3 regions of the Phyllobacterium sp. SYP-B3895 genome follow, and region 2 is predicted to be linked to each of the others. Evidence: riboswitches for the same ligand, from Rfam matches in the RefSeq annotation. Region 2 holds a riboswitch; each other region holds the start of a gene.
What was found. A riboswitch is a leader RNA that binds a small molecule or an ion and turns the genes downstream of it on or off. The one in region 2 is predicted to bind cobalamin.
Positions count from the first base shown of each region.

Region 1: it holds a riboswitch for cobalamin, as region 2 does, so the genes downstream of both, GF108_RS10700 (ABC transporter ATP-binding protein) here and bluB (5,6-dimethylbenzimidazole synthase) in region 2, are expected to answer to the same signal.
Region 3: it holds a riboswitch for cobalamin, as region 2 does, so the genes downstream of both, GF108_RS13200 (aromatic ring-hydroxylating dioxygenase subunit alpha) here and bluB (5,6-dimethylbenzimidazole synthase) in region 2, are expected to answer to the same signal.

Region 1 covers NZ_WJIG01000002.1:873,980-884,722, reverse strand. Annotated here, with positions in the region: gene GF108_RS10730 (hypothetical protein) at 1-236, opposite strand, end outside; gene cysD (sulfate adenylyltransferase subunit CysD) at 216-1,121, shown strand; gene cysN (sulfate adenylyltransferase subunit CysN) at 1,121-3,070, shown strand; gene cysQ (3'(2'),5'-bisphosphate nucleotidase CysQ) at 3,246-4,040, shown strand; gene GF108_RS10710 (iron ABC transporter permease) at 4,037-5,056, opposite strand; gene GF108_RS10705 (ABC transporter substrate-binding protein) at 5,892-6,839, opposite strand; gene GF108_RS10700 (ABC transporter ATP-binding protein) at 6,836-7,636, opposite strand; cobalamin riboswitch at 7,921-8,137, opposite strand; gene GF108_RS10695 (DUF2126 domain-containing protein) at 8,292-10,743, shown strand, end outside.
Region 2 covers NZ_WJIG01000003.1:460,240-470,982, forward strand. Annotated here, with positions in the region: gene GF108_RS14765 (BglII/BstYI family type II restriction endonuclease) at 1-485, shown strand, start outside; gene GF108_RS14770 (MT-A70 family methyltransferase) at 455-1,099, opposite strand; gene GF108_RS14775 (molybdenum cofactor sulfurase) at 1,337-1,945, shown strand; cobalamin riboswitch at 1,973-2,155, shown strand; gene bluB (5,6-dimethylbenzimidazole synthase) at 2,201-2,962, shown strand; gene GF108_RS14785 (DUF2293 domain-containing protein) at 2,895-3,212, opposite strand; gene GF108_RS14790 (metalloregulator ArsR/SmtB family transcription factor) at 3,340-4,347, shown strand; gene metF (methylenetetrahydrofolate reductase [NAD(P)H]) at 4,347-5,273, shown strand; gene GF108_RS14800 (DMT family transporter) at 5,768-6,658, opposite strand; gene GF108_RS14805 (alanine racemase) at 6,839-8,065, shown strand; gene GF108_RS14810 (lytic murein transglycosylase) at 8,075-9,292, opposite strand; gene GF108_RS14815 (GH25 family lysozyme) at 9,407-10,225, opposite strand; gene GF108_RS14820 (hypothetical protein) at 10,417-10,743, shown strand, end outside.
Region 3 covers NZ_WJIG01000003.1:127,853-138,595, reverse strand. Annotated here, with positions in the region: gene GF108_RS13240 (LacI family DNA-binding transcriptional regulator) at 1-618, opposite strand, end outside; gene GF108_RS13235 (fatty acid desaturase family protein) at 772-1,875, shown strand; gene GF108_RS13230 (MocE family 2Fe-2S type ferredoxin) at 1,915-2,229, shown strand; gene GF108_RS13225 (NAD(P)/FAD-dependent oxidoreductase) at 2,235-3,467, shown strand; gene GF108_RS13220 (3-methyl-2-oxobutanoate hydroxymethyltransferase) at 3,481-4,272, shown strand; gene GF108_RS13215 (glycoside hydrolase family 20 zincin-like fold domain-containing protein) at 4,415-5,770, shown strand; gene GF108_RS13210 (family 20 glycosylhydrolase) at 5,680-6,237, shown strand; gene GF108_RS13205 (hybrid-cluster NAD(P)-dependent oxidoreductase) at 6,351-7,436, opposite strand; gene GF108_RS13200 (aromatic ring-hydroxylating dioxygenase subunit alpha) at 7,443-8,684, opposite strand; cobalamin riboswitch at 8,801-9,000, opposite strand; gene GF108_RS13195 (L-fuconate dehydratase) at 9,133-10,416, opposite strand; gene GF108_RS13190 (fumarylacetoacetate hydrolase family protein) at 10,476-10,743, opposite strand, start outside.

The DNA of each region.
Region 1 (10,743 bases), on a different contig from region 2:
TGGACGCTACTCGACAGGAGAATGGCGTTCTTAGATTTCGCCTGCAACGGCAATAAATTGGCGTCGATTTTGCGCGAGGCGTGAAACCATCCTTTTCTAAACCGCGACTGTTCCACTATGTTTGCGGCACGTTCCGGCAGTCGAAGGACGCCGGTGTCCTGAATGATTTTTGCTGGCGCCAATAACGCGCCCGGCACAAGTGGATAGTGATTTTGATGACCAAGAACCTGACGCATCTTCAGCGTCTTGAAGCCGAGGCGATTCACATTTTCCGTGAAGTTGCGGCAACCTTCGCCAAGCCGGTGATGCTCTATTCCATCGGCAAGGATTCGTCCGTCATGCTGCATCTGGCGATGAAGGCGTTCTATCCGGCAAAGCCGCCATTTCCGTTTCTCCATGTCGACAGCACGTGGAAATTCAAGGAGATGATCGCGTTTCGTGATTCAGAAGCTAAACGGCTTGGGTTCGATCTTCTTGTCCACAGCAACCAGGAAGGCATCGAGCAGGGCATCAGCCCCTTCGTTCATGGTTCGAACACGCATACCCACATCATGAAGACGCTGGCCCTGCGCCAGGCGCTCGACAAATATGGCTTCGATGCTGCCTTTGGCGGCGCACGCCGCGACGAAGAGAAGTCACGCGCCAAGGAACGCATCTTTTCCTTTCGCAATGCCCAGCATTCCTGGGACCCGAAGAACCAGCGTCCGGAAATGTGGAAGATCTACAATACCCGCGTCGCCAAGGGTGAATCGATCCGCGTCTTTCCAATTTCCAATTGGACCGAACTCGACATCTGGCAATACATCATGCAGGAGGAGATTCCGATCGTTCCCCTGTATTTCGCCGCCAAGCGGCCGATCGTCGAGCGCGATGGCATGCTGATCATGCGCGATGACGAACGGATGCAGATGCTGCCGGGTGAGGTGCTGCAGGACAAGATGGTCCGGTTCAGGACCCTTGGCTGCTACCCGCTGACCGGCGCCGTTGAATCGAGCGCCACGACGCTTCCGGAGATCGTCGGCGAAATGCTGGTTTCCCGCACGTCGGAGCGGCAGGGCCGCATGATCGACAAGGACGAAGCCGGCTCCATGGAAAAGAAGAAGCGTGAGGGCTATTTCTGATGAGTAAACTAGCCCAGATCGAGTTGTCCGCAGCCGAAGCAGCCGCCGAGGAAATCAACGCCTATATGGCCGAACAGGAAAAGAAGTCGCTCTTGCGCTTCCTGACCTGCGGCTCCGTCGATGACGGCAAGTCGACGCTGATCGGCCGGCTGCTCTACGACACGAAGCTGATCTTCGAGGATCAGCTTGCCGCCCTGACCAACGACAGCCGCAAGCACGGCACGAATGGCGAGGATATCGACTTCGCCTTGCTTGTCGATGGCCTTGAGGCCGAGCGCGAGCAGGGCATCACCATCGATGTGGCCTATCGCTTCTTCTCGACGCCGAAACGCAAGTTCATCGTCGCAGATACGCCCGGGCACGAGCAATATACCCGCAACATGGCGACCGGCGCTTCGACGGCGGATCTCGCCATTGTGCTCGTCGATGCGCGGCAAGGCGTGCTGCAGCAGACGCGGCGTCACAGCTTCATCGCCTCCCTTCTTGGCATCCGCAATATCGTGCTGGCCGTCAACAAGATCGATCTCGTCGACTACTCGCAAGAGATTTTCGACAGGATCGTCGAGGAATATCAGGCGTTTGCGGGCAAGCTTGGATTCAATTCCATACAGTCGATCCCGCTTTCGGCGCGCTATGGCGAGAATGTCATCGGCGCATCCGACAAGTTGCCCTGGTGTAAGGGGCCGTCGCTGCTCGAGCATCTCGAAACCGTGCCGCTTGATCGCACCTCCGACGAGCGCCCTTTTCGGTTTCCCGTCCAATTCGTCAATCGTCCCAATCTCGATTTTCGCGGGTTTGCCGGCACTATTGCCTCGGGTTCCGTAGCGCCCGGCGACGAGGTCGTCGTGGCGAAGTCCGGCAAGACATCGCGCGTCAAGCGCATCGTCACCTGGGATGGCGATCTCGATCGCGCCGGCGAAGGCGAGGCGATTACCATCGTGCTGGAAGATGAGGTCGAGGTCTCGCGCGGCAACATGCTGGTTTCGCCGGGCGCCCGCCCTGAAGTCGCGGACCAGTTCGCGGCCCACCTTGTCTGGTTCGCCGAGCATGCGCTCATTCCGGGCCGTTCCTATATCCTGCGCACCGAGACCGACCAGGTCACGGCCACAATCACCGATCTCAAACATCGAATCGATATCAACAGCTTCGCCGAAGTTGCTGCCAAATCGCTGGATTTGAATGAGGTCGGGGTCTGCAATATTTCGACGCAGGAACCGATCGCCTTCGATTCGTACAAGTCGAACCGTTCGGCCGGGTCGTTCATCCTCATCGATCGCCTGACCAATGCCACGGTTGGCGCGGGCATGATCGATTTTGCGCTTCGCCGCGCATCCAACGTGCACTGGCAGGCGCTCGACGTCGATAAGGCATCGCGCGCGGCACTGAAGGATCAGAAGCCGGCCGTGCTTTGGTTCACCGGGCTCTCCGGTTCGGGCAAATCCACTGTTGCGAACCTTGTCGAAAAGCGCCTCTCATCGCTCGGCAAGCACACCTATATCCTTGACGGCGACAATGTCCGTCACGGCCTCAATCGCGATCTCGGCTTCACCGAGGAGGACCGCGTCGAGAATATCCGCCGCGTCGGCGAGGTGGCAAAGCTTATGGTGGATGCGGGGCTGATCGTGCTGGTCTCGTTCATTTCGCCGTTCCGCTCCGAGCGGCGCATGGCGCGGGAATTGCTTGGCGACGGCGAGTTCATGGAGATCTTCGTCGATACGCCCTTTGAGGAATGCGCCCGCCGCGATCCAAAGGGTCTTTACGCCAAGGCGCTGCGCGGTGAGATCAAGAACTTCACCGGCGTGGATTCGCCCTATGAAGCGCCGGAAGCCCCGGAACTTCATCTGAAAACCGTCGGGCGAACGACGGAAGAGCTTGCCTCCGAGGTCGAAAACTTGCTTGCTGAGCGTGGCATCATCTTCAATTACGACCAGAGTTCGTGGTCCATCTAGAGCAAGTCATGCAATTCGCGCTCACGCCCCTCTGGGTTGCCGCCCATCTCCCCCACAACGGGGGAGGTCGCAAAGGCATGTCCGCCGGCACTTCGAATGTCGTTGGGCGTGATAGAACCTGCGCATTGGTCTCCGCCCTTGGAATGGAAATTTCCGGCAGACCAGAGAGCACCGCATGACATTCCACTCTGATCTGCTCACCCTCTTCGAAGAAACCGCCATTGTTGCCGGTCAGGAGATCCTGCGTATCTACGAGGAAGGCTGCGCTGTCGAACTCAAGGACGACAAATCACCCGTGACTGCAGCCGACCACGCCGCCGAGGCGATCATCCTTCAGACGTTGCGGGGTGCGACACCGGGCATACCCATCGTTGCCGAGGAAGAGATCGCAGGCGGCCATGTCCCCGGCGATCTCGGCACCCGCTTCTATCTGGTGGATCCGCTCGATGGTACGCGGGAGTTCGTCAGCCGCAATGGCGACTTCACCGTCAACATCGCGCTTATCGAAAACGGCGTACCGGTGCTCGGCCTTGTCTACGCTCCCGTGCGCGGCCTGCTCTTCACCGGCGGTCCCGAGGGGGCGCAACAAGTGACGATCGATCGCAACGGCAGCGTGATCGAACGACAGGCCATTGCCTGCCGTTCAGCCCCCGAAGTTCTGGTCGCGGTTGCGAGCCGCTCGCACCGGACGCCGGAAACCGACGCCTATCTCGACCAGTTCGCCATCGCCGATTGCGTTTCGGTTGGTTCATCGCTGAAATTCGGCCTGCTCGCGCGCGGCGAGGCCGACATCTATCCGCGGCTGAGCCGCACCATGGAGTGGGATACGGCGGCGGGCGATGCCGTACTGCGCGCCGCCGGCGGCATCACCTTGACGCTCGACGGCAGGCCGCTGACTTACGGGCGGCGCAACCAGGCGCATGACGCGGATTTCGCCAACCCGCATTTCGTGGCTCGGGGCCGGCTTTAGCCTCGCGGTTTTCGCAAGAGCATCGTCACTACGAAGAACGCCCCGACCGAACTCGTCACGATTCCGATCGGCAACTCTTGCGGCGCGAGCAGCAGGCGCGCGGCAAGGTCGCTGAGCAGGATCAGGATGGCGCCGAAAATGGCGCAGGCAACGATTAGTCCGGCGTGAAGCTGACCGGCGAAGCGGCGGGCTATGTGTGGGATCATCAGGCCGACAAATCCGATGACGCCGGCAACCGAGACGAAAATCGCCGTCGAAAACGCGCATACGATAAAAACGATACTGCGCGTTCGCGCTACGCGCACGCCGAGGCTTTCGGCGGTGCTTTCTCCGGCGAGAAACGCATCGAGCCGGCGGTGGTTGAAGAGCGCAAAGGCGAGGATCGCGGCAAGCCCGGTGATTGCCAACGGCAGATTATCCCACCGCGCGAGGCCGAGACCGCCGAGTGTCCAGAACAGCACGGAATGGGCGGCGCGCTGGTCGCCGAGGAAGACGATGTAGTTGGTGAGTGCGGCAAAAAGGAACGAGACGGCAAGACCCGCGAGGATCAGCCGTTCGGGTCCCTGGCCTTCGATGCGCCGCACGAGGACCAGCACCAGCAGGGCCGCGAGCATGCCGCCCGAAAAGGCGGCAATCGGCAAGGTCCAGATGCCGAAGCGATCGCCAAAGATACTGATTACCGAGACGGCACCGGCGGCCGCGCCCGAGGAGAGGCCGAAGAGGAATGGGTCGGCGAGGTCGTTGCGTGTGACGGTCTGCAGCATCGCGCCTATGACGCCAAGGCCCGCACCGACGCAGAGCGCAAGGATGACACGGGGCAGGCGAAGGTCGACAATGATGCGTTCCACCGGCGCGGCGACGGACGTGTCGCTGAGACCGGCGGCATGGGCAAGTGCACGCATGACGTCGCCGAGCGGGATCAGGGTCGAGCCATAGGCAATTGAGGCAAGGGCAAGGGCGAGCATCGCCACGCTTGCGCCGATAAGCATGCGTCGTTGCGCGGGGGCGAAGCTCATTTACCCCCCTCTGGGCTGCCGCCCATCTCCCCCACAAGGGGGGAGAAAAGCCTGCAGTCATGTTGGCGCAATACCCCGCCGGTAGCGGCTGGACTAAGCGCCGAACGCCCATCGATCTCCCCCCTTGTGGGGGAGATGCCCGGCAGGGCAGAGGGGGGTGAGTGGATCATTTCGTCAATACTTTCGAATGCATTGCCGCCTTTCCCTCCCCCTTTGTGGGGAGGGTGCCTGCGCAGCAGCCGGGAGGGGCCTGCCTGGGATGAAACAGATAGCTTCGCGGTCGCAAGAACCCCGCCCCGGACCTTCGGTCCGACCCTCCCCACAAGGGGGAGGGAAAGGGGCGAACTCGCAGAGGCCAATGCCTCGTTCGAGTACCGAATGTGCGAAGCCGCCAATCGATCTCCCCCCTTGTGGGGGAGATGCCCGGCAGGGCAGAGGGGGGTGAGTGGATCATTTCGTCAATGACTTTCGAATGCATCGCGGCCTTTCCCTCCCCCTTGTGGGGAGGGTGGCTGCGCAGCAGCCGGGAGGGACGTGCTTGTGATGTCTCAAAGGGCTTCGCGGTCGCAAGAACCCCGCCCCGGACCTTCGGTCCGACCCTCCCCACAAGGGGGAGGGAAGGGCGCGAGCCCGCAGAGGCCAACGCCTCGTTCGAGTAGCGAGTGTGCGAAACCGCCAATCGGTCTCCCCCCTTGTGGGGGAGATGCCCGGCAGGGCAGAGGGGGGTGAGTGGATCGTTTCGTCAATGACTTTCCAGTTCATCGCGGCCTTTTCCCTCCCCCTTGTGGGGAGGGTGGTTGCGCGGCAGCCGGGAGGGGCCGTTGCTTGTCGCCAATCAAAACGCTTCCGGATGCATGGCACGCGCGATCTTGCCGATAGCCTCGATATTGGCAGGGCCGGGCGTGATCTCGGCGTAGCGCAGGGCGACGAAGCGTTCGTTCTTCACCGCATCCGTCTCCTTCATCGCCGGGTGTGATTTCAAGAAATTCAAAAGCTTCTGATAACCGGCATCATCCTGATAATCGAGAAGGACGAGGAATTGCGGGTTGCGCGCGGCGACCGTTTCCCACGACGTCGTGCCCCAGCTCGTCTCCATGTCATCCATGATGTTGACGCCGCCGGCTTCGCGGATCAATGCCGACGGCATGGCGAACTTGCCGGCCGTGAACGGCTTGTCCTCACCGGAGTCATAGAGGAAGACGCGGGTGTCGCCGTTGCCGCTGATCTTGCCCTTGATCGCGGCAAGCTCGGCCTTCCAGCCAGAGACCAGCTTGTCGGATTCGGCTTCCCTGCCGAAAATCTTGCCGAGCTTTTCAATATCGCCATAGAGCAGGTCCATCGAGGCGGCGGGACGGTTCTTGTCGAGATGAACGCAGCTCTCCGTCAGGACGAGCGTCTTGATGCCGTAGGGGGCGAGCGTGTCCGGCGTAACGTCGCCGCCCGGCTTCATGCCGTAATACCAGCCGGCAAAGAAGAAATCGGGATTGGCGGCGACGAGGTTCTCGATGGTCGGATATTTAGGTGCAAGCTCGGGGATCGATCCTTGCTGCTTCTTGAACGCTTCATCGAGCTTGTACCAGCCGGTGATGCCGGTCACGCCAACGATCGAGGGCTGGAGGCCGAGTGCAAAAGCCATCTCGCTCATGTTGATATCTTGGATGACGGCGCGTTTCGGCGCTGCGTCGAAGGTCAGCGGCGTGCCGCAACTGTCGACAGTGACGGGAAAGGCATATGCCGGCGCCGATAGCAGCGTGAGCGCGAGCGCGATGAGGGCTTTTTTCATGGGAGTCTCCGTGAATCAGATTGAACGGTGCCGGGAACGTCGAACACCATGAGTTCGCGGTCCTGATGCGGGTGGCGCAGGCGCAGGACGTCGAGCTCGAACACGTCGCTGACGATGCGCGGGATCAATGTCTCGTTGGGCGTGCCGGCGGCGACGATCTTGCCGGCATGCATGACGGCGACATGGCTGGCGAATGGCGCGACGAGCGGCAGGTCGTGCAGGACTGCGACTGTGGTGATGCCGAGCCCGGAAACGAGCGAAAGCAGGGCGCTGCGTGCCTTCGGATCGAGGTGATTGGTCGGCTCGTCGAGAAACAGGATCGCCGGTTGCTGGGCGAGCGCGCGCGCCAGCTGCAGCCTCTGCCGCTCGCCGCCGGACAGCGAACCAACCGTCCGCGCCGCAAACGACGCGACGCCGGCACGGTCCATGGCTTCCCCAACAATCTCGCGATCCGTCGCGGCGCTGTAGAGCCCGCCATGGGGGATACGGCCAAGCGCCACGTAGTCGATGGCGCGCAACTGGCCGTCCGGCGTATCCGTCTGGCCGACGAAGGCGAAGCGGCGCGCTCGATCCAGCGGGGTCAAGCGGCTAATATTCTCACCTTCAATGTGAATGGCCCCGCTGGTCGGCGCCGCAAGCCCCGCCAGCATCCGCAGCAGCGTGGACTTGCCGGCGCCGTTCGGACCGATGATGGCGAGCCGCGATCCGCGCGCAATTTGCAGCGATGCTGCCTCGACCAGGCACTTGCCGCCGATTCGATAGCTGACCGTGTCGGCGCTGAGAAGGATGGAACTCATGGCTGGCGTTTTCCGGCAATCGAAGATTTTCGCACGCAGGAAACTTCGATCAGGTGATGTAATGTTATATCGTATGATAGCAAACGCGGAGCAATGTCAACCGGCAGGATCCAGCCACGGTGGGGGCACAAGCGATAATGATGGTTACGGTAGATGTGCATGCCTGTCCTTCATGGGGACAGGAATAGGGAACGTGGATATTCCGATCACGGGACGCCTCGGCAGTTGCTCGAGGTCATCCGTAAACGGCAACATCGCATCGCTCCCGGCACACCCCGTCCGGTTCGAATCATTTGCTTGATGGCAGGTCTCCTGGCTCGCGGGTCTCAGCTTTGTGCCCGGCCTTCCCGATCGTTCGATCAGTGGCATCGTCAGGCAACGCTCGCCGCTTACAGTTGCGGGGGCAGCCACGGTCTCGGTCCCTATTGGGTACGCCTCACCGTGTTCCCTTTTCATCTCCGGTGTTGTCATCCCGGAGAAACCATCGGCGCGGATGCTATGCGGGGATTTCTCCGCTGGCAAGCACGTTTATACGGCAAAATTCTCAAGTGCTAAAATAATTGGCAATGGGACATTTTAAGACGTGCCCTATGAAAGAGAGTAGTTTAGGTTTCAGTTTGTTTCGCGCGATGCGCGGCTAGTTATTTGAGGCGATATGGCAATTCAGGCTGCGGTCTACCATCTGACGCACTATAAATATGACCGTCCGATCATGCTCGGACCTCAGGTCATTCGCCTGCAGCCTGCGCCGCACTCGCGTACGAAGGTCCTCAGCCACTCCCTTAAAGTCAGTCCTTCCAATCACTTCGTCAACCTGCAGCAGGATCCCTACGGGAATTTTCTCGCCCGCTTTGTGTTTCCCGAGCCGGTCACCGAACTGAAGATCGAGGTCGACCTCGTTGCGGACATGACAGTCTACAATCCCTTCGATTTCTTCGTCGAGCCGATCGCGGAGACGTGGCCCTTCGCCTATCCTGAGGATATCCGGGACGACCTCTCGATCTATCTGAAGCCGGAGCCAACGGGCCCGCTGCTGAGCGCGTTTCTTGCAACGATCGACCGCAACCCGACCAATACGGTGAATTTCGTCGTCGACCTCAATGCGCGTATCCAGCGCGAGGTTGGCTATGTCATCCGCATGGAAACCGGCGTGCAGGACCCCGATATGACGCTCGGCGTCGCGACCGGTTCCTGCCGTGATTCCAGCTGGCTGCTCGTACAGGCGCTGCGCCATCTTGGCATCGCGGCCCGGTTCGTCTCCGGCTATCTCATCCAGTTGAAACCCGATCTCGTCGCCCTTGATGGCCCGGCGGGGACGAACAAGGATTTCACCGACCTTCACGCGTGGTGCGAGGTTTATCTGCCGGGCGCGGGCTGGATCGGACTTGATCCGACCTCGGGCCTTCTGACCGGCGAAAGCCATGTTCCGCTCGCCGCAACGCCGCACTACAGAAATGCCGCCCCGATTTCCGGCATGGCCGAACCCGCCAATGTCGAGTTCAATTTCGATATGCATGTGACGCGGGTCTCCGAACATCCGCGCATCACCAAACCGTTCTCGGACGAATCCTGGGCAGCGCTTGATGCTTTGGGCGACAAGGTCGATGCGATGCTGCAGCAGCGCGACGTGCGGCTGACCATGGGCGGTGAGCCCACCTTCGTGTCGATCGACGATTTCGAATCCGGCGAGTGGAACACCGATGCGGTCGGCCCGACCAAGCGCGAAAAGGCCGACATGCTGATCCGCCGACTGCGCGATCGCTTTGCGCCCGGCGGCTTCCTGCATTATGGGCAGGGCAAATGGTACCCGGGCGAAAGCCTGCCGCGCTGGACCTTCTCGCTCTACTGGCGCAAGGACGGCAAGCCGATCTGGGTCGATCCGAACCTCATCGCTGCCGAAAACAGCAAGGGCGACATCAAGCCGGCGGACGCCGAAAAGCTCTTGACCGGCATGGCGAATGTTCTCGGCGTCGAAACGGAGATGGTCGCGCCGGCCTATGAGGATCCGGCCGAGTGGCTGGTCAAGGAAGGCAACCTGCCGGCCAATGTCGATCCCTCCAATTCGAAACTCAAAGACCCGGAAGAGCGCAGCCGCATGTCCCGCGTCTTCGAACGTGGCCTGACTGAACCGACGGGTTATGTGCTTCCGGTACAGCGCTGGAACAGCCAGGCTGTCGCCGGCCCGCGCTGGCGCAGCGAAAAGTGGACGACACGCCGTGGCAGGCTCTTTCTGGTGCCGGGGGATTCGCCAGTCGGATACCGCCTGCCGCTCGGAGCGCTGCCGCATGTCCCGCCTTCGGAATATCCCTATATCGTGCCCGTGGACCCGTCGGTGGAACGCGGACCGCTTGCCGACTCGATTGCTCAAGCAGATCCGGCGGGCCGGGACACGCCGCAGGCCGTTGTCTCCTTTACCGCCGCCGAAGGGGGCCAGCAGGAGCGAGTGGAACAGGAACTCGGCGATATCGGCGGCGCGGTGCGCACCGCGATCTCCGTTGAGCCGCGCGAGGGCCGCCTCAGCGTATTCATGCCGCCGGTTGAAGCGCTGGAGGACTATCTTGAACTCGTCGGCGCCGCCGAGGCTGCCGCGGCGAAGCTCGGACTGCCGGTTCATATCGAGGGCTACAGTCCGCCTCAGGATCCGCGCATCAACGTCATTCGCGTAGCGCCGGACCCAGGTGTCATCGAGGTCAACGTCCATCCTGCCGCCAACTGGCGTGAGTGCGTCGAAACGACAACGGCGATCTATGAGGAAGCGCGCCAGTCGCGCCTCGGCGCCGACAAATTCATGGTCGACGGCCGGCACACCGGCACGGGCGGCGGCAATCATGTCGTTGTCGGCGGCGAAACGCCAAATGACAGCCCGTTCCTGCGGCGGCCGGATCTCTTGAAGAGCCTTGTCCTTCACTGGCAGCGGCATCCATCCTTGTCCTACTTGTTTTCCGGACTCTTTATCGGCCCCACAAGCCAGGCCCCGCGCATCGACGAGGCGCGCCATGACAGTCTTTATGAGCTCGAAATCGCCATGGCGCAGGTGCCGATGCCGGGTCGCGGCGCACCGCCTCTGCCCTGGCTGGTCGACCGGCTTTTCCGCAACCTTTTGATCG
Region 2 (10,743 bases):
ATCACGTGAAGGCCTTCGGGCCGCAAGGCTCGGTGTTCGCGCTCGAAATCGAGTGGAACAACAAGGACCCCTTCTTCGACCGCGACCTTGAGAGCTTCAAGCGGCTGCACGCCGAGGGCGCTGTCTCCGTTGGCGGGCTCATTACCCGCGGCGAGAGCCTTCAGAATGATATGCGGACGATCCTGCGCCGCTTTGCAGATGAAAGGGCGGTCGATGAACTCGGCCAGCTCGACAGCTTCAATTACGTTCCGACGCGGCGTCAGCGCGAAATGATCCTGACAAGGGCCGAGCGTACCGGCGATTTCCGGCAAGCATGGGTGGATGCATTCGTCGGCGACAAGTTCGGCGAGGCGACGACCCACTGGCGCAAGCTGCGCGACCGCGTCTTGCGCGGCGTCGGCAACCCGTGCCCGCTTGTCCTTATCGGCATACCTTCATCGGTGGTGACGTTCGATCACTCCGCGGCTTCCGCCGCGGAATTATAGGCGTAGGTCTTCCAGGTCGGCTTGTAGTCCTCGTCGGCCTGATTGCCCCAATAGGTCCAGTTTGGCCGCGTCCCGCGTGCAAAAAGTTCGAGGTAAGGACCCTTCGAGCAGCTTTCGATCAGGTCGTACTGCTCGTCGGGCTTGCGCGAGTGTTCGCGTTTGCGCGACGAAAGATAGTTCACCTGGCTGCGGCCCGGCGCCAGGGTGCGGGCGTTCTTGCCGCGAACGCCGAAGAGCAAGACTTCGGTGACGTTGCGGAAATAGAAGCCGACGCCGCGCCCGTCAGAGCCGCCATCCTTGCGCACCTTGTGCCAGATGATGTTCGACTTGTACTCGAATCCCCAGGATTGCATGACCCGCAGCCCTTCCGGCAGCAGCGCATTCGGCACCCACAGGTAGAGATGCGCAGGTTGCGCTGTCAGGTCGGCGATCGGCAGGGCGCAGATATCGTCGGTCGTCATCGTGCCGTAGCGCGACAGGCGCTTGTGCTCCGGAGCGACCTTTCCAGTGCGATTGGTGAAGCGCCACGGCGGATCGGCAAGGACGGTGTGATAACGCTTTCCTGCGGTTCGTTTCGCCAAATCTATGGCTGCGTCCATAACTTCAGCGTTCACGACAAACCTCCGGTGGGAAAAGAACGAAAGCAGAACACATAACGATTGTCAATCGGAGACGATTCGCCTTTCCAGTGGGTTGTAGCATGCCATAGGCGCAAGGTATTGCCGAGCCGCAATAGTTCACCGAATTCTCATGACTCTTTTTGACAGATTCATCAGGGATATTTGCTGGTGTTGCCCGCAGTTTTTCATAAAATGCGGCGGCTTTCACGGCGCATATTTTCAGGAGCGTTTATGAACGACCTTTTTTCAACCGGCCCCGAGATATTGCCCGCGCGCAAGCTCAGCGGGCGTGTCAGCGGCCTGTTCGAGGCACGCGCCGGCGATTTCGTCACGGCGCCGTCGGCGGAACTCAGGGTTACTTTCGACGGAATTGTCGGTGATTTTCATGCCGGCCCGACGCGGAAATCCGGCGGTCGTGAGCCCTGGTATCCGCGCGGCACGGAAATGCGCAACGAACGGCAGCTCTCGATTCTTGCGCCGGACGAACTCGTACAAGTTGCAGCCGGCATGGGGCTTACCGAACTCAGGGCCGAGTGGATCGGCGGCAACATGCTGATCGACGGGATCCCGTCGCTTTCTATGCTCCCGCCGCGGACGCTGATATTTTTCGAGGGCGGTGTCACGTTGAAGGTCGACGGCCAGAACGCACCCTGCAAGATTGCGGGGCGCTCGATCGGCGAACATGCGGGAAAGGCCGACCATACCGCGACTGCGCTCGATTTCGTTCGGGTCTCGCGGCGGATGCGCGGCATCGTCGCCTGGGTCGAAAAGCCCGGAACGATCGGTAGTGGCGAAAAGGTGGATGTGCGCATTCCCGAACAATGGATTTATCGCCCCTGAGGCTTGCGCGCGCCCGGGAATTGTGGCGAATGATCAGGCAGGTCCGGTGCCTGCGGCAAGCGTTGCGGGAGAATCGGGAAGCCGGTGAAAATTCGGCACGTGCCCAACGCTGTAAGGGGGATGGACGCGCATTTGCCACGGAACTTTCCGGAAGGCGCGCGGCTCAGTTGAACCTCAGTCAGAAGACCGGCCGGACCTCATAGCTCGAACCGCGTGGACGGCGGCGAGAGTTTCAAGCGTTGTTGGGAGCAAACAATGCACGATAAATGCCAAGGTCCGACTGCCGCCGACAATTTTTCCAAAGATGAACGCGCGGCAGTCTACAAAGCCATCCATACGCGCCGCGACGTGCGCGACCAGTTTCTTCCCAAGCCCATACCCAACGATGTACTTATGCGCCTGCTCGATGCGGCCCACCATGCGCCTTCGGTCGGCTTCATGCAGCCCTGGAATTTCATCCTGATCAGCGATCCCGAGTGCAAGCAGGAGGTGCATCAAGCCTTCACCCGCGCCAATGAGGAAGCGAGGGCAATGTTCACTGACGATCGCCAGGCGCTTTATGCTGCGCTGAAACTCGAAGGCATCCTCAAGTCGCCGCTCAACATCTGCATCACCTGCGATCGCACCCGTGGCGGGCGCGTCGTTCTTGGCCGCACCCATAACCGTCAGATGGACCTCTACAGTACCGTCTGCGCAGTGCAGAATCTCTGGCTTGCAGCGCGCGCCGAAGGCGTCGGCGTCGGCTGGGTCAGCATCTACCATGATACCGACATGCGCCGAATTCTCGGTATTCCCGCGCATGTCGAGATCGTCGCCTATCTCTGCGTCGGCTATGTGGATGAGCTCTACCAGGCGCCGGAGCTCGAGCAGCGCGGATGGCGCAAGCGACTGCCGCTGGATGAACTCATATTCCGGGACCGCTGGAGTGGATGCGCTGATCCAGGAACGCTCAGATCGGATCATCCTCATCCGGATCAAGCAGCCGTGTCGCCCGCCACTCCGTCAGTTTCCGGTTGATCGCTTCCAGCACGAAGAAACGCGCCGACTCCTTGTCGTAACCGTCGTCGCGAAGCACATCGTAATCCGTATGCTGGTGCCGGACATGCGCGACCGTCGCCAGCCACACCGCAATCGGCGGCGGCAGCGTCTTCATGTGCGGGGCATTTGCGGCGGCGCGGATCGGCTCGGAATCCGAATAGGGTACGGCCGGTAGCAGAAGTGTCAAAGCTTTGTTGATGGCGCGCTGGCGGTTCGTTCCGATGCTCATGCCGCTATCCTAGCCGATTCTCGTCCTATTTCAGGCGCGGCAAAAAATGTCGTCAACGGCAAAAACAACTTGCTTATGCGGCGTTTGTCACATAAACATATCTTTATGTCTTTTGAGGATTGGAAGCATGGACAAGCGTGATCTCAACTTGGACCTGATGGTCGATACGCTGAAAGCGGCAGCAGAGCCGAGCCGCCTGCGCATCCTCGCGCTCCTGTCACGCGGCGACCTTACCGTTTCCGATCTCACCTCCATCCTTGGCCAGTCGCAGCCGCGCGTGTCGCGGCATTTGAAGCTGCTGTTCGAGGCCAGCCTCATCAATCGCTACCAGGAGGGTTCCTGGGCCTATTTCCGCCTGGCCGACTCGCTGATCGTCGGTGACATCGCGCGGTCGCTGCTCGACCGCCTCGACTTCTCCGATCCTTTGCTCGAACGCGACCTCGAACGGCTTTCGTCTGTGAAGTTGCAGCGGCGCGAACGCGCAGCCGCCTATTTCAGCGCCAATGCAACGAGCTGGGATATGATCCGGTCGTTGCATGCGCCGGATGGCGCGGTGGAAGCAGCGCTCCTCAAGATCGTCGGCCGCAAGCCGTTTCAGGCGATGCTCGATGTCGGCACGGGGACGGGCCGTCTGCTTGAACTCTTCTCGCCGCTCTATATTCGCGGCGTCGGCATCGACATAAACCGCGACATGCTGACGGTTGCTCGCTCCAATCTCGATCGCGACGGGATCACCAATGCGCAGGTGCGCCATGGCGATGTCTATTCCCTGCCGGTAGACCGGGAATCCTTCGATCTTGTTACCGTCCACCAGGTTCTGCACTTCCTCGATAACCCCGCCGAAGCAATCCGCGAGGCGGCACGTGCGCTGCGGGCAGGCGGGCGCATGCTCATCGTCGATTTTGCTCCGCACGAACTTGAGTTCCTGCGCGACAATCATGCCCATATGCGTCTCGGCTTCAGCGATGCGCAGATGCGCGAATGGCTTACGGAAGCCGGGTTGATGCTCGAAGAGAGCACGGAACTTGAACCGAAAGACAAGAACAAACTAACCGTCAAACTGTGGCTGGCACGCGACCCGCGCCTGCTGATTGCAGTTCCCGATTTAACCTCCCGCGTCACGGAGAGTGTCTGATGAGTTTCTTTCGCCAATCGCGCCGCCCCGATATCGGTCACAATATCCGTGTGTCCTTCGAGTTCTTCCCGCCGAAGACGGAAGTCATGGAGGAACGGCTTTGGGAGACGGTGACGCGCCTTGCGCCGCTCAATCCTGAATTCGTCTCGGTGACCTACGGTGCCGGCGGGTCGACGCGCGAGCGGACCGCCCGCACGATCAACCGCATCCTGACGGAAACAGACGTCAATGCCGCCGCCCATCTTACCTGCGTCGATGCGACGAAGGAGGAAGTCGATACGGTGGTGCGCGAGTTTGCCGCCATGGGCGTCAAGCGCTTCGTTGCCCTGCGGGGCGATCCAGCAAGCGGCGTCGGTTCCCACTACAAGCCGACACCCGGCGGCTATGAGAACGGCGCCGATCTCGTTGCCGGTCTGAAAGCCTTTGCCGATTTCGATATTTCGGTTTCGGCCTATCCGGAAAAGCATCCGGAAAGCCCGGATTTCGCCACAGACATCGACATGCTCAAGCGCAAGGTCGACAATGGCGCGACGCGGGCGATCACCCAGTTCTTCTTCGAGAACGATCTCTACGAGCGCTATGTCGAAAAGGTTCGCCGTGCCGGTATCTATATTCCGATCCTACCGGGCATCCTGCCGATCCACAATTTCACGCAGGTGACGAACTTCTGCTCGAAGGCCGGAACGCACATTCCCAACTGGCTGGCCGAGCGCTTCGAGGGTCTCGAGAACGACCCGCAGACGCACCAGCTTGTCGCTTCGGCAGTTGCCGCCGAACAGGTGCTCGACCTCGTCGAAAGGGGTGCGCAGGATTTCCACTTCTATACGATGAACCGGGCCGACCTTGCTTTTGCCATCTGCCATCTCATCGGAATTCGGCCGGGCAGCAATGTCGTTGAGGCCAATTTGGCCGGGGCCGCGGCATAAGACCCGCCTCTGAAATGGGAAACGGCCCGACTGCCATGATCGGGCCGCTCCATGTTTCACCTACTTAACGGTCAGAGACCATCTACGTAGCGCTCTTGTATTTACTCAGGGGATGAGTCCTACGACCATTGCACCGATAAATGCGAACGCTGCACAGATCATAAGGACATTCATCGATCGAGTTAGTCCCATCGTTTGTCTCCTGCAGTTAACCGATTTAGCATAGCGCAAATTTGCCACAGAAAAAGCCCAAATATTACAGTCTCATGACGCCGGGGTGAGAAAATTTTTGCCTGATAAACCTAAGTTTCTGAAATGAAACACATTTGACAGGGCAAAAAATTTCGAGATCACGATAAAATGTTCCGATATGGGGCATATCTTTGCACTGCAGCATTTTTGCCACTAAACGACGCCGAGGCCTGTTTCAGCCACAATTGAGCCATAATGTGCCCGTCCTGGAATATGTCGCTTTATTGAAAACTTTAGGTTTTTTACCGTTTTCGCATTGCGGTTATCAGGCGTCCGTCGATAGTCAACAGGCCAAGCGCGATGAGCCCCATCCCAAGAAAATCGTGCGCGGCGAGCCGTTCGCCAAGAAAAATTGTTCCAAGCAGGATGGCGCTGACCGGGACGATCAGCGTCACGAGTGAAGCGTTGGTCGCGCCTGCCGTCTGCACGATGGAAAAATAAAGAATATAGGCATAGGCGGTGGACAGGAGACCAAGTCCGAGGATCGCGGCCCAAACTCCGCCATCGATCGTAGCGACCTGCGGGACGCCATCCCAGAACAGAACAATAGGTATCATGATCAATGTCGCCGCGGTCATCTGGCCGGTCGAGGTGACGGTTGGCGGGACGCCTTTGAAGCGCTTGGCGAGGATGCCAGCAAAGGCGTAGGAGAGCGTTGCGGCGATCACCAGCATTTCCGCCCATAGGGGTCCGCCAAGTCCGGTCAGCGCCCCTGGACCAATGAGAGTAACGATGCCGGCAATGCCGAGCAGGATACCGGCGATCTTGTTGACGGTGACCTTTTCATCGACTGTCAGAAACGCGGCAACAACGACAGTCCAGATCGGAGTCGTTGCGTTGAGGATGGCCTCCACTCCAGCGCCAAGGGCCGTCTGGCCGATGAACAACAATGAAAACGGTATGACGTTCATTAGCAGGCCGAGCCCGGCAAATTTGAGCGCGTGTTGCCGGTAGCTCCAGAAATTGATGCCGCGTGCAAGCAAATAAAGATGAAGAGCAAGCGCGGCTATGGCGACGCGAAAGAGCACAAGGGTAAGCGGCGGGACGACCTGAACCGCGATACGGGCGAAGAAAAACGAGCCGCCCCAGATAGCGCCGAGGAGGAACAATTGCGCCCAGGCGAAGCCAGTCATGGCAAGAGGTCTTGGTGCTATGGTTTGAGATGACACGGTTTCATTTCCTCCAGAAGCCTGCCCGGCGTTGCACATTCACGGCAAAACCGGGTCAAGGCCACCCGATTCCTGCCGGAAAAGAAGCGACTTTCGTCCGTCACGTTCGCTTGCTAAGAGTTTCGTATGACGCAGAACGAAAAGATGCAACGATTCGCCTCGGCCCGTGAAGCAGCGCTTACCTTACGGCCCGATCAACCCGTCTACTGCTTTCGTCCCCACGTCCTCATCAAGGATGCGGACCGGTTCATGAAAATGTTCCCGGGCGAGACAGCCTATGCGGTCAAGACAAATGGCGAAGATCTCGTTCTCGATACGCTGGCGCGCAATGGCGTCAGCACATTCGATGTGGCTTCCCCCGGCGAATTCGCGGCCGTTCGCAAGGTCGCCCCGAATGCGCAGATGCTCTACATGCATCCGATCAAGGCGCAATCGGACATACGCCTTGCTCTCGAAACCTATGGCATCCGCGTCCTTGCCGTCGATCATGAGGACGAGATCGCCAAGATCACGCGCATCGTCCGCGCGCTCGATATCGATCCGGCCAGTATTACCCTTTATGTTCGCCTGCAAACCAAGGGCCATGCCGCCTATGAACTCTCCAAGAAGTTCGGCGCGGCGCCCGCACATGCCATCGAACTCCTGCAGCGCTCGGACAAAATCGGCTACAAGGTCGGCTTGTGTTTTCACGTCGGCAGCCAGATCGAGGATCCCGATACCTATGAGAATGCGTTGCGCTCCGCTGACTGGGTGCGCAATCGCGCCGGCGTCCCGCTCGCGGGGCTGGATATTGGCGGCGGCTTTCCGGCCGAATATGGCCACGATCCGAAGCGCAAGCACGTGGAAATGCCCTCGCTCGGGCAACTGATGTCCCGCCTGCGCGGCGACATCAAGGAATACGGCTTCGGCGATCTGCCGCTTGTGGCCGAACCTGGCCGCGTCATTGTCGCTCGCGCCTTCTCGCTCATCGTGCGGGTGCTCCTGCGCAAGGGCAGGCGGCTCTATATCAATGATGGTATCTGGGCGTCGCTATCGGATTCATGGACGGGCAAGATCACGCTGCCGGCGCGCTTCATCCCCGATCCTGCCAAGAAGCTGCGGCACGGGGATGTGGAGGAGATCGTACCGTTCCGCGTCTGCGGCGCTACGTGCGATTCCGTCGATATCCTGTCGCGGCCATTCTGGTTGCCGGCCACCGTCGAAACGGGCGACTGGATCGAGATCGGCCATATCGGCGCCTATTCCCTATCGCTTCGCACGCGCTTCAACGGATTTTATCCGGACACGTTTGTCGAAGTCGATACGGCTTTCGATGAGGGCAGCGAGCCGGAAGGCTTCGCATCGCTCGAAACGATGGCTCCGCCGCAATAGCGCTTCGTTTTAGAGCTTGCCGAGCAATTCCGGCGTCGGCCAGGAATCGGCCGGCATGCCGAGGCGGATTTGCTCATCTCTCACGGCATCGCGCGTCAGGATGCCGAACACGCCGTCGATCTTCGGGCCCATGTCGTGGCCGCGTGCCGCAAGCTTGTTCTGCAGTTCCTTCATCTGGTCAGGGTTGAGCCCGACTTCAGGGGTCGTCGCCTGCAGTGGTCCGGCTCCGGCCAGGCGCGTGGCAAAATAGGCCGCCGTGGTGGCGTAGATGATGGATTTGTTCCATTCGACGAACACGTCGAAATTGGCATAGGAAAGGAAGGCTGGTCCCTTGCGGCCCATCGGCAGCAGAAGGGAAGCATCGCCATCATCCGGCCCGAGAGGGCCGTTCATGCCTGTCACGCCCCACTCCGACCATTTGGAATGCGGCAGCCGGTTGGTGCGGATGGCGTTTTCCCAAGGCAGATCCTTGGTTAGCTTGACCTCTTCGAGCCAGGGTTCACCGCGCTTCCAGCCGAGATCGCGCAGCACGCGGGCCGCGGTCATGATCGCGTCCGGCGCACTGTGCTTCAGATCGACCTTGCCGTCGTCGTCGCCATCGACGCCGCGTTCCAGATAGTCGGTGGGGAGCATTTGCATCTGCCCGATTTCGCCGGCCCAGGCGCCGGTCGTCTTGGCATCGACGACGCCGTTGTCGAAGAGCTTCAACAGCGCAATCAATTGCGGCCGGAAGAGCTCCGGCCTGCGGCAATCGAACGAGAGCGTAAGCAGTGCATTCAGTGTGTCGAAATCGCCCTGGACTGCCCCGAAATCCGTCTCGAGACCCCAGAATGCGGCGATGACCGGACCGGGCACGCCATATTCCTGCTCGGCTTCGGTGAAGGTCGAGGCATATTTCTTGAGGTTGGCTGCGCCCTGCTTCAACCGGTAATCGGAGACCATGCGCGAGGAGAAAGTCAGGAATGTCTGGCTGAAGACACCCTGTGCGCGATCGCGCTCCAGGACCTTGTCGTCGAGCGAGGCTTTCAACAGCTCGTTCAGTCCACGTTCCCCGACGCCGGCAGCGCGTGCTTCGGCAATGAGGCCGTTGAACCAGGGTTCGAGTTCGCCGCCGCAAGCCGGCTTTTCAGCCGGTGTCTGCGCAGGCGCTACCTGATCCAGCGCATAGGACGCGCTCGATGTCAGAAGAAGGCCGGCAGCGGCAAGGGCAGTCGAAAGTCTGTTCATCAGGGAAATCTCGTTCTAACGGGCGCGCCCAAGCGCGCAGATGCCCTGCTAATGCACGAATATGCAGTTGAGGTGAAGTCAAAGAATCGCGAAACAGGGCGGGGGCCTTGCCCTTTATTGCACCTTGTTGCGCACCAGCCACTCTTTCCAGGATTTTTCGCTTCCGGCAAAGACATTGATGTCCGCATCGCCGCGCATGCCGGGGATGGAGCCGGTGCCGGTATATTGCCAGAAGGTCCAGGGGTGCGACCCGTATTTCTCGTCGGGATGCCCGGCTACCGAGCGCAGCCAGAAGGGATAGCCGACGAATTGGCGCAGGTCATTGTCGTCAAAGAAATCGACGGTCGTATAAATGATCGGACGCTTGCCGTAGTAGCGTTCGACGATATCCATGAAGGTCTTCATCTCGCTGCGTACGATCGCGGCATTGGGCCGGAGCTTGCAGGTTGGCGAGGCCGCATTCCATTCCATGTCGAGGACCGGCGGCAAGGCGCTTGGGTCCTTCGGGACGTGCTGGATATACCACTTGGCCTGATCCTTGGCCGTGCGGCAGAAATAATAGAAGTGATAGGCGCCGCGTGGAACGCCGGCTGCGCGCGTCGCGGCCCAATTCTGGGCGAAGCGGTCATCCACCCGGTCGCCGCCTTCGGTCGCCTTGATGAAGGCGAAGGAAATGCCATTGGCCCGGACGGTCTGCCAATCAACCGTAGATTGATATTTCGATATGTCCGTCCCGTGGATTGGATAGTGCCAGGGCGTCTTCCCGGTCCAGTCGTGCGGGTCGCGGTCGCCGAAGCGCGGCGCCTTTACGTTGCCTGTCGGCGCGGCGATCTGCTGGACAGGCCTTGTCTGCTTGGCGTCGGAAAAATCATAGTCGACGGTCGTGCAGCCGGTCAGAAGAACAGTCAGCAAACCTGCTGCAAGTCGTTTCATATATTTACGGTCCATCATCGAATCGTGGCGGGATTAGTGCTCATGCACTAGAGATGCGCGATTATGCTTAACAGATGATGAGCGTGAGCGCGCCTCGTCGATGCTGTTCTGATTGCATATTTTTGCATGCTGCATCGAATCTTAAGCCGTGATACTCGTTGCAAACAGCGTTTGGTGCGAGGGGCGGGACGATGAGAAAACTTGGTTTGCTGGTTTTTCTTGTCGCGCTGGTTGCGCTCGCCAATGCCTTTTTCGCGTCGTGGGTTACCATCAACAGGGATGATCTGGCGATATCCGTCAGCCAGTCTGGCAGTTGCGTTCGACCGGCAATACCGAGTTTCTGGCGCAACTATAGAGGGTATCCCGATTACGACAATGAGCTGATTTCCGACTATTTCGGCATCTATGCCGCTTACGCTTCCAACGTCTACGCGCCATCGAACCGAGACCGTTTCAATCTCAAACCAGAAATATTCGGCTGGGTTCCGCAGGGCGGGCCGATCATCCGGCCGGGTGGG
Region 3 (10,743 bases), 330 kb from region 2:
CAGTTCGTGACCATGATAGCGATGGCTTCCAACGAAGATGACGACCTTTCCGGGCTTGCGCGCCGCCTTGGCAATCATCCACGCCGCAGTCCGCCCAACCTTGCGATTGTTGACGCCGATATAGCCTTCGCGCACGCCGGCGGCGAAGTCCGATAGCAGTGAGAAGACCGGAATATCCTTCTGCTTCAATTCCTCGACGGCCGCGGTAATCGCCGGATGATCCGGTGCAACCAGGCCGACCGCGCGGCACCGGCCCGCTAGCGGCCGCAGCTTGGCGACGATATCTTCGGGCGATTGCGAAGCGCAGAATTCAACCTGGGCCATGCCGCGAAAATGCGCGGCTTGCGCAACGGCGTTTTCGATCTCGCGTGCAAAGCTTTGATAAAATTGATGACCCGGCTTGCTGAGCAGGAATCCCACCTTGTATTCCGGGAGTTCCTGACGCATGCGCTGGCGAATGAGACCGGCGGCGTGATAGCCGATCGTGTTGGCCGCCTCATAAACGCGCCGCGCCGTCTCTTCACGCACCGGCAACCGGTTGTTGAGCACCCTGTCGACCGTTGCAACGCTGACACCAGATACCCGCGCAAGATCAGCAATAGTCGGTCGGTTCGCCATATCTTCTTCGCCTGATAGATTCTATCATCGTTTCCTACCATGACATGAGGGCAAATGATAGAATTTCCTCATCCTCGATTGAGGCGCGACAGCTATACTCATAATATCCAGGCCAACACGGAATTCCGTTGCAACGATCTGGGAGGTCACGCAATGAACACAGCCACCTTGGCGGCGCCGACAAAAAGGGATTACAGCCTCATCGGCCGGGATTCCCGCCTCGCCGTGGAATCCGGTCTCGCCGCCGCCGAGTGGTATCATACGGACATTCCGCGCAAGCAGATGAAGGAACTGATGAAACGCAGCGATGGCCCCGCCATTCGCGATACGATCATCTGGCTCGGGAGCATGACCGTCCTTGCCGGTCTTGGCATCTACTTCTGGGGCAGTTGGCTATGCGTGCCCTTCTTCCTCGCCTACGGCGTGCTCTACGGTTCCGCATCGGATAGCCGCTGGCACGAATGCGGGCATGGCACCGCATTCAAGACGCGCTGGATGAACGACGCGGTCTATGAAATCGCCTGTTTCATGATTATGCGCAACCCGATCACCTGGCGCTGGAGCCACACGCGCCATCACACGGACACCGTTATTGTCGGCCGTGATCCCGAGATCGCGGTCATGCGCCCGCCTGACCTCTTGCGCCTCGTCCTCAACTTCTTCGGCATTCTCGACGCCTGGCACGCGATGACCGATCTTGTCCGCAATGCGTCCGGCATTGTCAGCGCCGAGGAAAAGACTTTCATTCCCGAACAGGAACAGCCCGAGGTCATCCTTGTCGCGCGGATCTGGGCGGCGATCTACCTCGCGACCATTGCGCTCTCCATCTATATGGGCTCGATCCTGCCGCTGATGGTCATCGGCCTGCCTCGTCTTTATGGCGCCTGGCACCATGTCATGACCGGGCTTCTGCAGCATGGCGGCCTTGCCGACAATGTCATCGACCACAGGCTGAACAGCCGTACGGTTTACATGAATCCGGTCAGCCGCTTCATCTACTGGAACATGAATTATCACGTCGAGCATCACATGTTCCCGATGGTGCCCTACCACGCGCTGCCGCAGCTCCACGCCATGACCAAGCACGACCTGCCCGCGCCGAACCCATCCATTTTCAGCGGCTACCGCGAAATGATCCCCGCCTTCATTCGCCAATTGCGCAACGAGGACTACTTCCTGAAGCGTGAACTGCCGGCAACGGCAAAGCCCTACCGCGAGGCGTTTCACAACGAAGCTTTGGCGTCCGCAGCGGAATAGCCGGGTCTGTATCCAGGACAACATTCGGGAGGAATGAATATGAGCAATTGGGTTGAAGCCTGCACCTCCGAGGATATCGACGAGGAGGACGTCATGCGCTCTGATCACGACGGGCGCACCTTCGCGATCTATCGCAGTCCCGAGGACGAGTTCTTCGCCACCGACGGTTTGTGCACGCATGAGCATATCCACCTTGCCGACGGCCTGGTGATGGATGAGATCATCGAATGCCCGAAACACAACGGCCGCTTCAACTACAAGACCGGCCAGGCCAAGGGTGCGCCGGTCTGCGTCAACCTCAGGACATATCCGGTCAAGGTCGAGTCCGGCAAAGTCCTCATCCAGCTCGGGTGACTGTCATGGAACGTGGTATGGTCATCATCGGCGCTGGCGAATGCGGGGTGCGCGCGGCATTTGCCCTGCGTGAAAACGGCTATGGCGGGACGATCGCGTTGATCGGCACCGAACCCCACCTTCCCTATGAACGGCCGCCCCTTTCGAAAGAGGCGATGGTCTCGGACGATCATCCCTTGCCGAGAACCATCGCCAGCATCGAACAATTCGCTGAGCAGCGGATCGAGTTCATCGGCAATTCAACCGCTGCGTCTATCGACCGGGCCGCAAAGTCGGTCGTCCTTCACGACGGCCGAAAAATTCCATACGAGCGGCTGCTGATTGCCACCGGCGCGCTGCCGCGCGCCCTGCCGCTTGCTGCAGGCAGCAAGCATTGCGTGACCTTGCGCAGCTATGACGACGCGCTGCGCATCCGTGCGCGCTTCGGTCCGGCGGCACGCATTGCTATCATCGGTGGTGGGTTCATCGGCCTCGAACTTGCCGCAAGCGCACGCAAGCGCGGCGCGGTGGTGACGGTCATCGAGGCGCAGCCGCGTATCCTGATGCGCGGCGTACCCGAAGAGATCGCCGAGGTCATCGCCGCCCGCCATCGCCATGAAGGCGTCAGTCTCCGCTGCGGAGCGGGGATCGCATCGATCAACGACACGGACGAAAGCGTCAACATCATCCTTGCTGACGGCACGGAAATTGCCGTCGATCTTGCGGTGATCGGGATTGGCGCCTTCCCTGTTACGGATCTGGCTGAAGCAGCCGGTCTCGAAACCGCCAACGGCATTATCGTCAACGATTGGCTGCAGACGAGCGACCCTGACATATTTGCTGCCGGGGATTGCTGCGCCTTTCCACTCGCGATCTATGGCGGACGGCGCGTGCGCCTGGAGGCCTGGCGCAATGCGCAGGAACAGGGTTCCCTCGCCGCGCGCAACATGCTCGGCGGTCGGCAGCCACACGAATCCGTGCCGTGGTTCTGGTCTGATCAATACGAACTCGGCTTGCAGGTTGCGGGACTTGCCGACGAAGCGACGCAGACAATCCGCCGTGACCTTGGCGACGGCGCCTTCATGCTCTTTCACCTTGCCGCCGATGGCCGGCTTGTCGCAGCGAGCGGGATCGGACCCGGCAATGTTGTCGCCAAAGATATTCGCCTCGCCGAGATGTTGATCCAACGCGGCGCGCGGCCGGTTCCGGCGCAGCTTCAATCGAGCCATGTCAAACTCAAATCGCTGCTCGCGGCCTAAGGCGGGATAAACCATGCGAAACCTGCGCCCCACCGTCGCGGACATTCTTGCACTTAAGGGCCGCCGCCAGCTAACCATGCTGCGGGTCGAAACGCTGGAGGAAGCCGAGGCTGCCGAATGCGCCGGCGTCGACATGCTTTCCGTACCGCCGGCGCTGCTTACGCCGGAATTTCGCGACGCGGCGCCCTCTGCCTTTACCGTGCCCGGCCTCGAATACGGCGATTTCGTCACCGCCGAGGATTACCTGCGGGGTGCGTTCATGGCACGCAAGGCCGGCGCCGACGCTGTCTATTGCGCCGCAAGTCTTGCCACGGTGCGCCGGCTTCGCGACGAAGGCATCCCCGTATGCGGACATGTGGGCCTTATCCCCTCCAAGGCGACCTGGACGGGCGGATTCAGGGCGGTAGGCAAGACCGCGACGAGCGCGCTCGAAATCTGGCGACAGACCAAGGCGCTTGAAGAGGCAGGCGCCTTCGCCGCCGAGATCGAGGTCGTGCCGGTTGAAGTCGCCTCGGCCATCAGCGAGCGGACATCGCTCTTCATGATCTCGATGGGCGCCGGCACGGGCTGCGATGCGCAGTATCTTTTCGCAGCCGACGTGCTCGGTTCGAATCGCGGCCATTACCCGCGCCATGCCAAGGTATATCGCAACTTCACTGCTGAACTCGACCGCCTGCAGCAGGAAAGGATCGCGGCCTTTTCCGAGTTCGTCGCCGACGTGAATACCCGGACATATCCGGGACCAGAACATGTCGTCGGCATGCCGCGCGATGAACTGGACCGGTTCTTGCGCGAACTGCCCTGAAACCGCGTCGTCGCGTGAACCGCAAAAACACCCTCGATATTAAACTGTCCTTCTACCAAAGCCCAATTGCTTTGACCGACCCTTTCAAAGAACATGCCAGTATTTAAGGCCGGTTAGCTAAATAAATATTGGGGAATTTTTGATGAAGGTCACAGTTCAACTGCTTGCAACATTATTGCTACCCATGGTCGTTGCCGGATGTAACAATGATTCCTCTGACGGGCCGACCGGCGATCCTGCGCCAACGTTCATAACGGAGCCCAATCCTCCAATAGCGCCACCGGAACTCGAGCCCCGATGGGATACCGAACCGGAAGTCGTTCCCAGCAAGACGTCCAAGCATTGCGTCGATCCGGAGCTTGATGACCAGCAAGCTATCAACGCCTCCATCAATTCCAGCAATGGCACCTTGCCCGCGAGCGTCGCGCAATTGCTTCCGGTTCCTGCTTATGCGTCCAGTGCCTCCGCTGGCACTTCCCTTGATGCGCGGACCCTGATCGCCGTCGATAAGAGCTATCCGGGGCTCCAGCCTGTCGTTGCGTATCTGCGCAGCACGCTCAAGCAATCCACCGGATATGAGTTGCCCATAAATCCTGGGATCGTCGATAGCGCAGTAATATCAGCGCCGCCTTGCATCAAACTTGAAATCCGGGCGCTCAAAGCCTCGAACGGTCAAAGCATTGGGGCCGAAGGCTACTCCCTTACCACCACGGCCAAAGGAGTGGCGATCAGGGCGCCAAGTCCCAAAGGATCGTTCAACGGAGTGGAAACGCTGTTGCAACTTCTTCCGCCCAAGGTCTACAGCGCGCCAAAGCAGCCACTATCCTCGGATGATATCGTTCATAGTATTTGGAATGTCCCGGCCATTCAAATCGTCGACTGGCCGCGCTTTAGCTACCGAGGCATGAGAATCGATTTGGAAAAGGGGGCGTTTGGCACTGCCGACATAAAGCGTCTTATCGACGAAATGTCCCGCCTGAAGATGAACACGCTTCATTTGCGGCTGACCGCCGAGCAGGTATCCGCCATGCTCTCGAACGGCCAGGCCGTTATTGGTTCGGAAACTCAATGGTACAAGCAGGAATCCGTCAAGGATCTCATTGCCTACGCGTCAGACCACTTGATCAATGTCGTCCCAAATGTGGATGTTTCCAATTTAACAACGTTATGCGGTTCTCATTGTGCTGGCGCAAGTTTGGAGGAGTCCGTCAATAGCGTCATCACAGGGATGGTGGCAGTCACGCCGGGTCAGTATTTCGACATCAGCATTGGTTACGAAGCGAAGTTGCCACCTGAAGATTTCAAGCGACGCATTGAAATTTTGCCTCCGCTGCGGTGCGCAAGGCCGGGAAAACACTCATGGTCGGGGGTACGATGGGCAATTATCCCCTTCCTGCAGGAACGCCCGTGCAATATTGGGGCGCTGAGCCGACTGGAACCGACCGCTATGCTGTTGGGGTATCTTATGCGAAAATCGAAACAGTCGACAACAGTCTGAAGCAAGGCGCCAAGCTGATTATTTCTCCGGTGGACCGCACCGTCTTCGACATCAAGTACGATGCCAAGACGCCCTATGGAATATACTTCAGCAACTACCTCAATCTGGAAAGATCCTACGGCTGGGACCCGTTGTCGGCGATCGCACCGGAAAACGGCAAGGCACGCCCGCTTGGCAAGGATGAAGTTCTGGGCGTCGAGGGCACGATCAGCGGCCGTCATGGGTTTGAGTATATGACACCTGAAGAACGGACAACCTCGGAAAAATATCTCGGCTACATGGCCTTTCCGCGTATAGCTGCTATTGCCGAAATCGGCTGGTCGCCGCAGGCCTCCCGTTCATGGGATGGCTTCAAAACGCGACTTCCATATCAGGGAGAACGTTGGGACGCGGACCACATCGAATATTACAAGACGCCTGAGGTGGACTGGAAGCAGCCGTCCGGGCTCTTCGTCATCAATCGCTGACGGTCCCTGGCTGCACATTCCGTGTGCCTGCCATCCGAGACATGGTCGGAACAGAATGGTTGGACGTTGGTTGCGAGCCTCAGCCCGGGCAGATCCGGGCTGAGGCAATTGCCTTAAGCCTCGACCTCGACATTGCCGAGCGGCTTGGAGCAGCAGGCGAGGATATAGCCCTCGTCGATCTCCTCATCGAGGATGCCGCCATTGTGGTCCATGTCGACGTCGCCGGCGAGCTTCATGATCTTGCACGTGCCGCAGAGACCCGACTCGCAGGCGGCGGCAATGCGGATGCCGGCACCGCGCGCCGCCTTGAGGATCGTTTCTCCAGCCGCGCATGGGACCTCCATGCCGGACATCGAGAACGTTAACGTCGCGCTCGCGGCTGCCGGCTCCGTGGAGATCCCGTCGAGCATCGGCAGAACAGGCTCGGGCGCCGGGCCGAAGCTTTCCTGATGGTAGTGGGCCATGTCGAATCCGGACGCTTCGAGCATATTGCGCACATCGCGCATGAAGCTTTCCGGACCGCAGCAGAAAATGGTCCTGTCCTTGAAGTCCGGGGCGAGCAGCGGCAGCTTCGGCGTTTCGAGCCTGCCGCGTATGCCGGTCCAGACCTGCCCCATCTCGTGCTCCTTGATGAGGAAGGTCAATTTCAGGTTCGGCATGCAGCTCGTCAGATATTCGAGTTCCTTGCGGAAAATGATATCGCTCGGCCGCCGCGCGCAGGTAACGAAATTGATATCGCTCTGCGGCGCGCAATCATGCATCCAGCGCGTCATCGACATCATCGGCGTGATGCCTGAGCCGGCTGATATGAAGAGATACTTGCTGCCGGGATGCTTGCGCATCGAAAAGTCGCCGAGCGGGCCAAAGGCTTTGAGACGCACGCCCGGCATGAGATGATCGAGCATCCAGCGCGTGCCGATGCTACCTTCCTGCGCCTTGACCGTCACGGCGACGGTGAAGGGTCGGGAGGGGCTCGATGACAATGTAAAGGTACGCAAAACCGCTTCCGGTTGCACGGGCAACTCGAAGGTCATGAACTGGCCGGGCTCGTAACGAAACCAGTTATGATTATCCGAGCGGAAGGTGAAGGTCTTCACATTGGGCGCTTCCTCGACGACCGAAAGACATTCGAGAAGATGCAGCCGGTCGTTCCACGGCTGCATCTGGTCGAGGTGCGGATAACTCTGGGAAACGCCCATGTTCATTCAAGCAACCCTGCTGAGTTTCGTATCGCCGGAAAGCCGCGTTTCCATGGCATTGCTGTACCATTCGAGGAATTGAAGGACGCCGCCTTCATGCTCGACCGAATAGGGACCGGGTTCATAGGCCGGCGAGCGAATGCCGAACGCGTTTTCCTCGACGATGCGACGGTCCTGATCGTTGGTTTCCAGCCACACATGCGTCAGCTCTTCGAGATTATAGTCGACGCCCTCGACCGCATCCTTGTGAACCAGCCACTTGGTCGTGACTTGCGTCTCGTTCGGACCGAGTGGCAGGACACGGAAAGAAATCGCATGGTCGCCAAGGATATGATTCCACGTCGTTGGATAATGGTAGAGGAGGAGCGAACCTATGCTCCTGGCGTTGACGTCGTCGCTGAGTTGACGGCCAACCGCCCGCTTGCCCGATAGAGTATAGCTCTCGGCGTTGTTGATGAGCGGAACACGGGTCGCCCGATACTGCCCATCTTCCGCGATGCGGAATACGCTTGGCAGACCGGCAGCCTCGCACATGTTCCAGTGCGACACCATTTCCGGATCTTCCTTCGAACCCTGAATTCCGGTGGCGCTCGGCGCCTCCGGGAAGGTCTTGCAAAGCTCAGGATGGTTGCCGGCGCAATGGTAGCACTCGCGGTTATTCTCCCAGACGAGCTTCCAGTTGCCTTTTTCGACGATCGAACTCTGGAAGGCGACCTTGGTTTCCGTCAGCCGGTGTGGCGCAAGGTACGGCTCGAGCAGGGTTCGTGTCGGGGTGAAATCGGGCGCGATCTGCGCAAGGCAGATGAAGATGTAGCCGCCGACGCTCTCGCAATGCACCGTTTTCAGACTGAACTGGCTCGCGTCGAAATCCTCGCCCATCTGGCGGGCAAAAAGCAGACGTCCATCGAGCTCGTACGTCCACTGGTGATAGGGGCAGACGAGCTTTGCCGAGCTCCCCTTCTCACCCGCGCAGATGCGCGAGCCGCGATGGCGGCAGGAATTGTGGAAGGCGCGAATCTGTCCCTGGCGGTCGCGCACGATGACGACCGGGTAGTCGCCGACCTGTACCGTGAAATAATTGCCGGGTTTGGCGACTTCGCAATCATGGCCGATGAACAGCCAGTCGTGATAATAGATCGTCTCCATGTCGAGACGGTCATAGTCTGGGTCTGAGTAGAAAGCCTGTTCCAGTCCGTAGCCCGGTTTCCGGTTTCTGAGATTCCGGAGAAGTTCATTGCGAATGTCCATGTCGCGTCCTCGCCTTAAGCCTGCAAAGAACTGACTGGTGGTGACGGAGAAGAACGTCCGTACAGCCAACGTTTGTCGACCGCACAAAGCCATGCTCCTTGATCGCCCACCGCGATCAGTCGGTTTTCCCTCAAGGCTGGTTTCCGGGCTCTGGAGTTGCCTTTTCAGACTTCACGGCGCCTTCCCGGGGTGCACTCCCAGTGGCTGTTTTGCCGCGTTTTACTCCACTACCGTTGCGGGGGCAGCGCCGGGTTTTAACCGGCTTCCCAATTCTCCGCCTTCCCTAGAAAGCGGCACCTCAAGTGGGCACGATAAAAGCATCGGGCTTTGGAAAAGGATAGGTGCGGAAACGACATCGCATTTACGAACGGCGACACGCGGCATTTCGGTCAAATGGTGCGCCGCACCTTTGACCCCAGGCGCTGTCGATTTTCGGCACAGACGCCGATCATACCATTGGGCGATGCAGATATTGCCTGATCGATTCCGGCTTCATCTCTATCGAGAACCCCGGCATCGAAGGGGGCATATAGGCGGCATTGCGAATGTCGCAGGGATCGACGAAATGCTCGTGCAGATGATCGACATATTCGATCACCCGCCCCTCCTTGGTGCCCGACACCGCGATGTAGTCGATCATCGACAAATGCTGCACATATTCGCAAAGCCCAACCCCGCCCGCATGCGGCCAGACCGGCAGATTGTATTTTGCAGCCATCAACAGCACCGCCAGCACCTCGTTGAGCCCGCCCATGCGGCAGGAATCGATCTGGACCACATCAATGGCACCTTCAGCGATGAACTGCTTGAACATGATCCGATTCTGGCACATCTCGCCGGTCGCCACCTTGACCGGTTTGATTGCCTGGCGAATCTTGCGATGTCCGGCGACATCATCCGGGCTCGTCGGTTCCTCTATGAAGAACGGCTTGACGAAGGCAAGCTTCTTCACCCAGTCGATGGCCTCGTTGACCTCCCAGACCTGGTTGGCATCTATCATCAGGATACGGTCTGGCCCGATCACCTCGCGGGCGATCGTGAGCCGGCGGATGTCATCCTCGAGATCGCGCCCGACCTTCATCTTGACGTGATTGAATCCGGCGTCGACGGCCTCTCGGCAAAGCCGGCGCAGCTTTTCATCGGAATAGCCGAGCCAACCGGCGGAGGTCGTATAGCAAGGATAGCCTTCGGCCTTGAGGGCAGCAATGCGTTCCGCCTTGCCGGCATCGGCTTTCCACAGAATGTCGAGTGCCTCGTCGCGGGTCAGCACATCGGTCAGGTAGCGGAAATCGACAATGTTGACGATTTCCTCCGGCGTCATCTCGCCGACCAGCTGCCAGACTGGTTTGCCGGCTTCCTTAGCCAGCAAGTCCCAGACGGCGTTGACGACGGCGCCGGTGGCAAGATGCATGGCGCCCTTGTCCGGCCCGATCCAGCGCAATTGACTGTCGCCGGTGATAAAATGCCAGAAGCGTCCCGGATTTTCCTTCACCCAGTCGAGTTCAAGTCCGATGACAAGATGCTTCATCGCTTCGATGGCGAGGCAGCAAATCTCGTTGCCACGCCCGATAGTGAATGTGAGGCCGTGCCCGGCAAGACCATCCTTGTCCGTATCAAGAACGACATAGGCCGCCGAATAATCCGGGTCCGGGTTCATCGCGTCGGAACCGTCGAGGCCCTGCGACGTAGGGAAACGGATGTCGAAAACCCGAAGATCGGTGATGCGGGTCATGTCTTGCTCCTGAAATTGCCCAGTAATCTCGTGTTCAATTTTGGTTTGTCGCAAAATGATCAGGTGTCGGCGCGCGCCACCTGCTTCTGGTTGCCAAGGCCCTCAATTCCAAGCTCGATAACATCGCCTGCCTTGAGATAGCGCGGCGGCTTCATGCCCATCCCGACGCCGGGCGGCGTGCCGGTCGAAATGATGTCGCCGGGCTGCAGGCTCATGAACTGGCTGAGATAGGAAACGAGGAAGGCAACGCCGTAAACCATGGTTTTTGTCGAGCCGTTCTGCATCGTCTCGCCATTGACGGTGAGCCACATCTTGAGATTCTGCGGG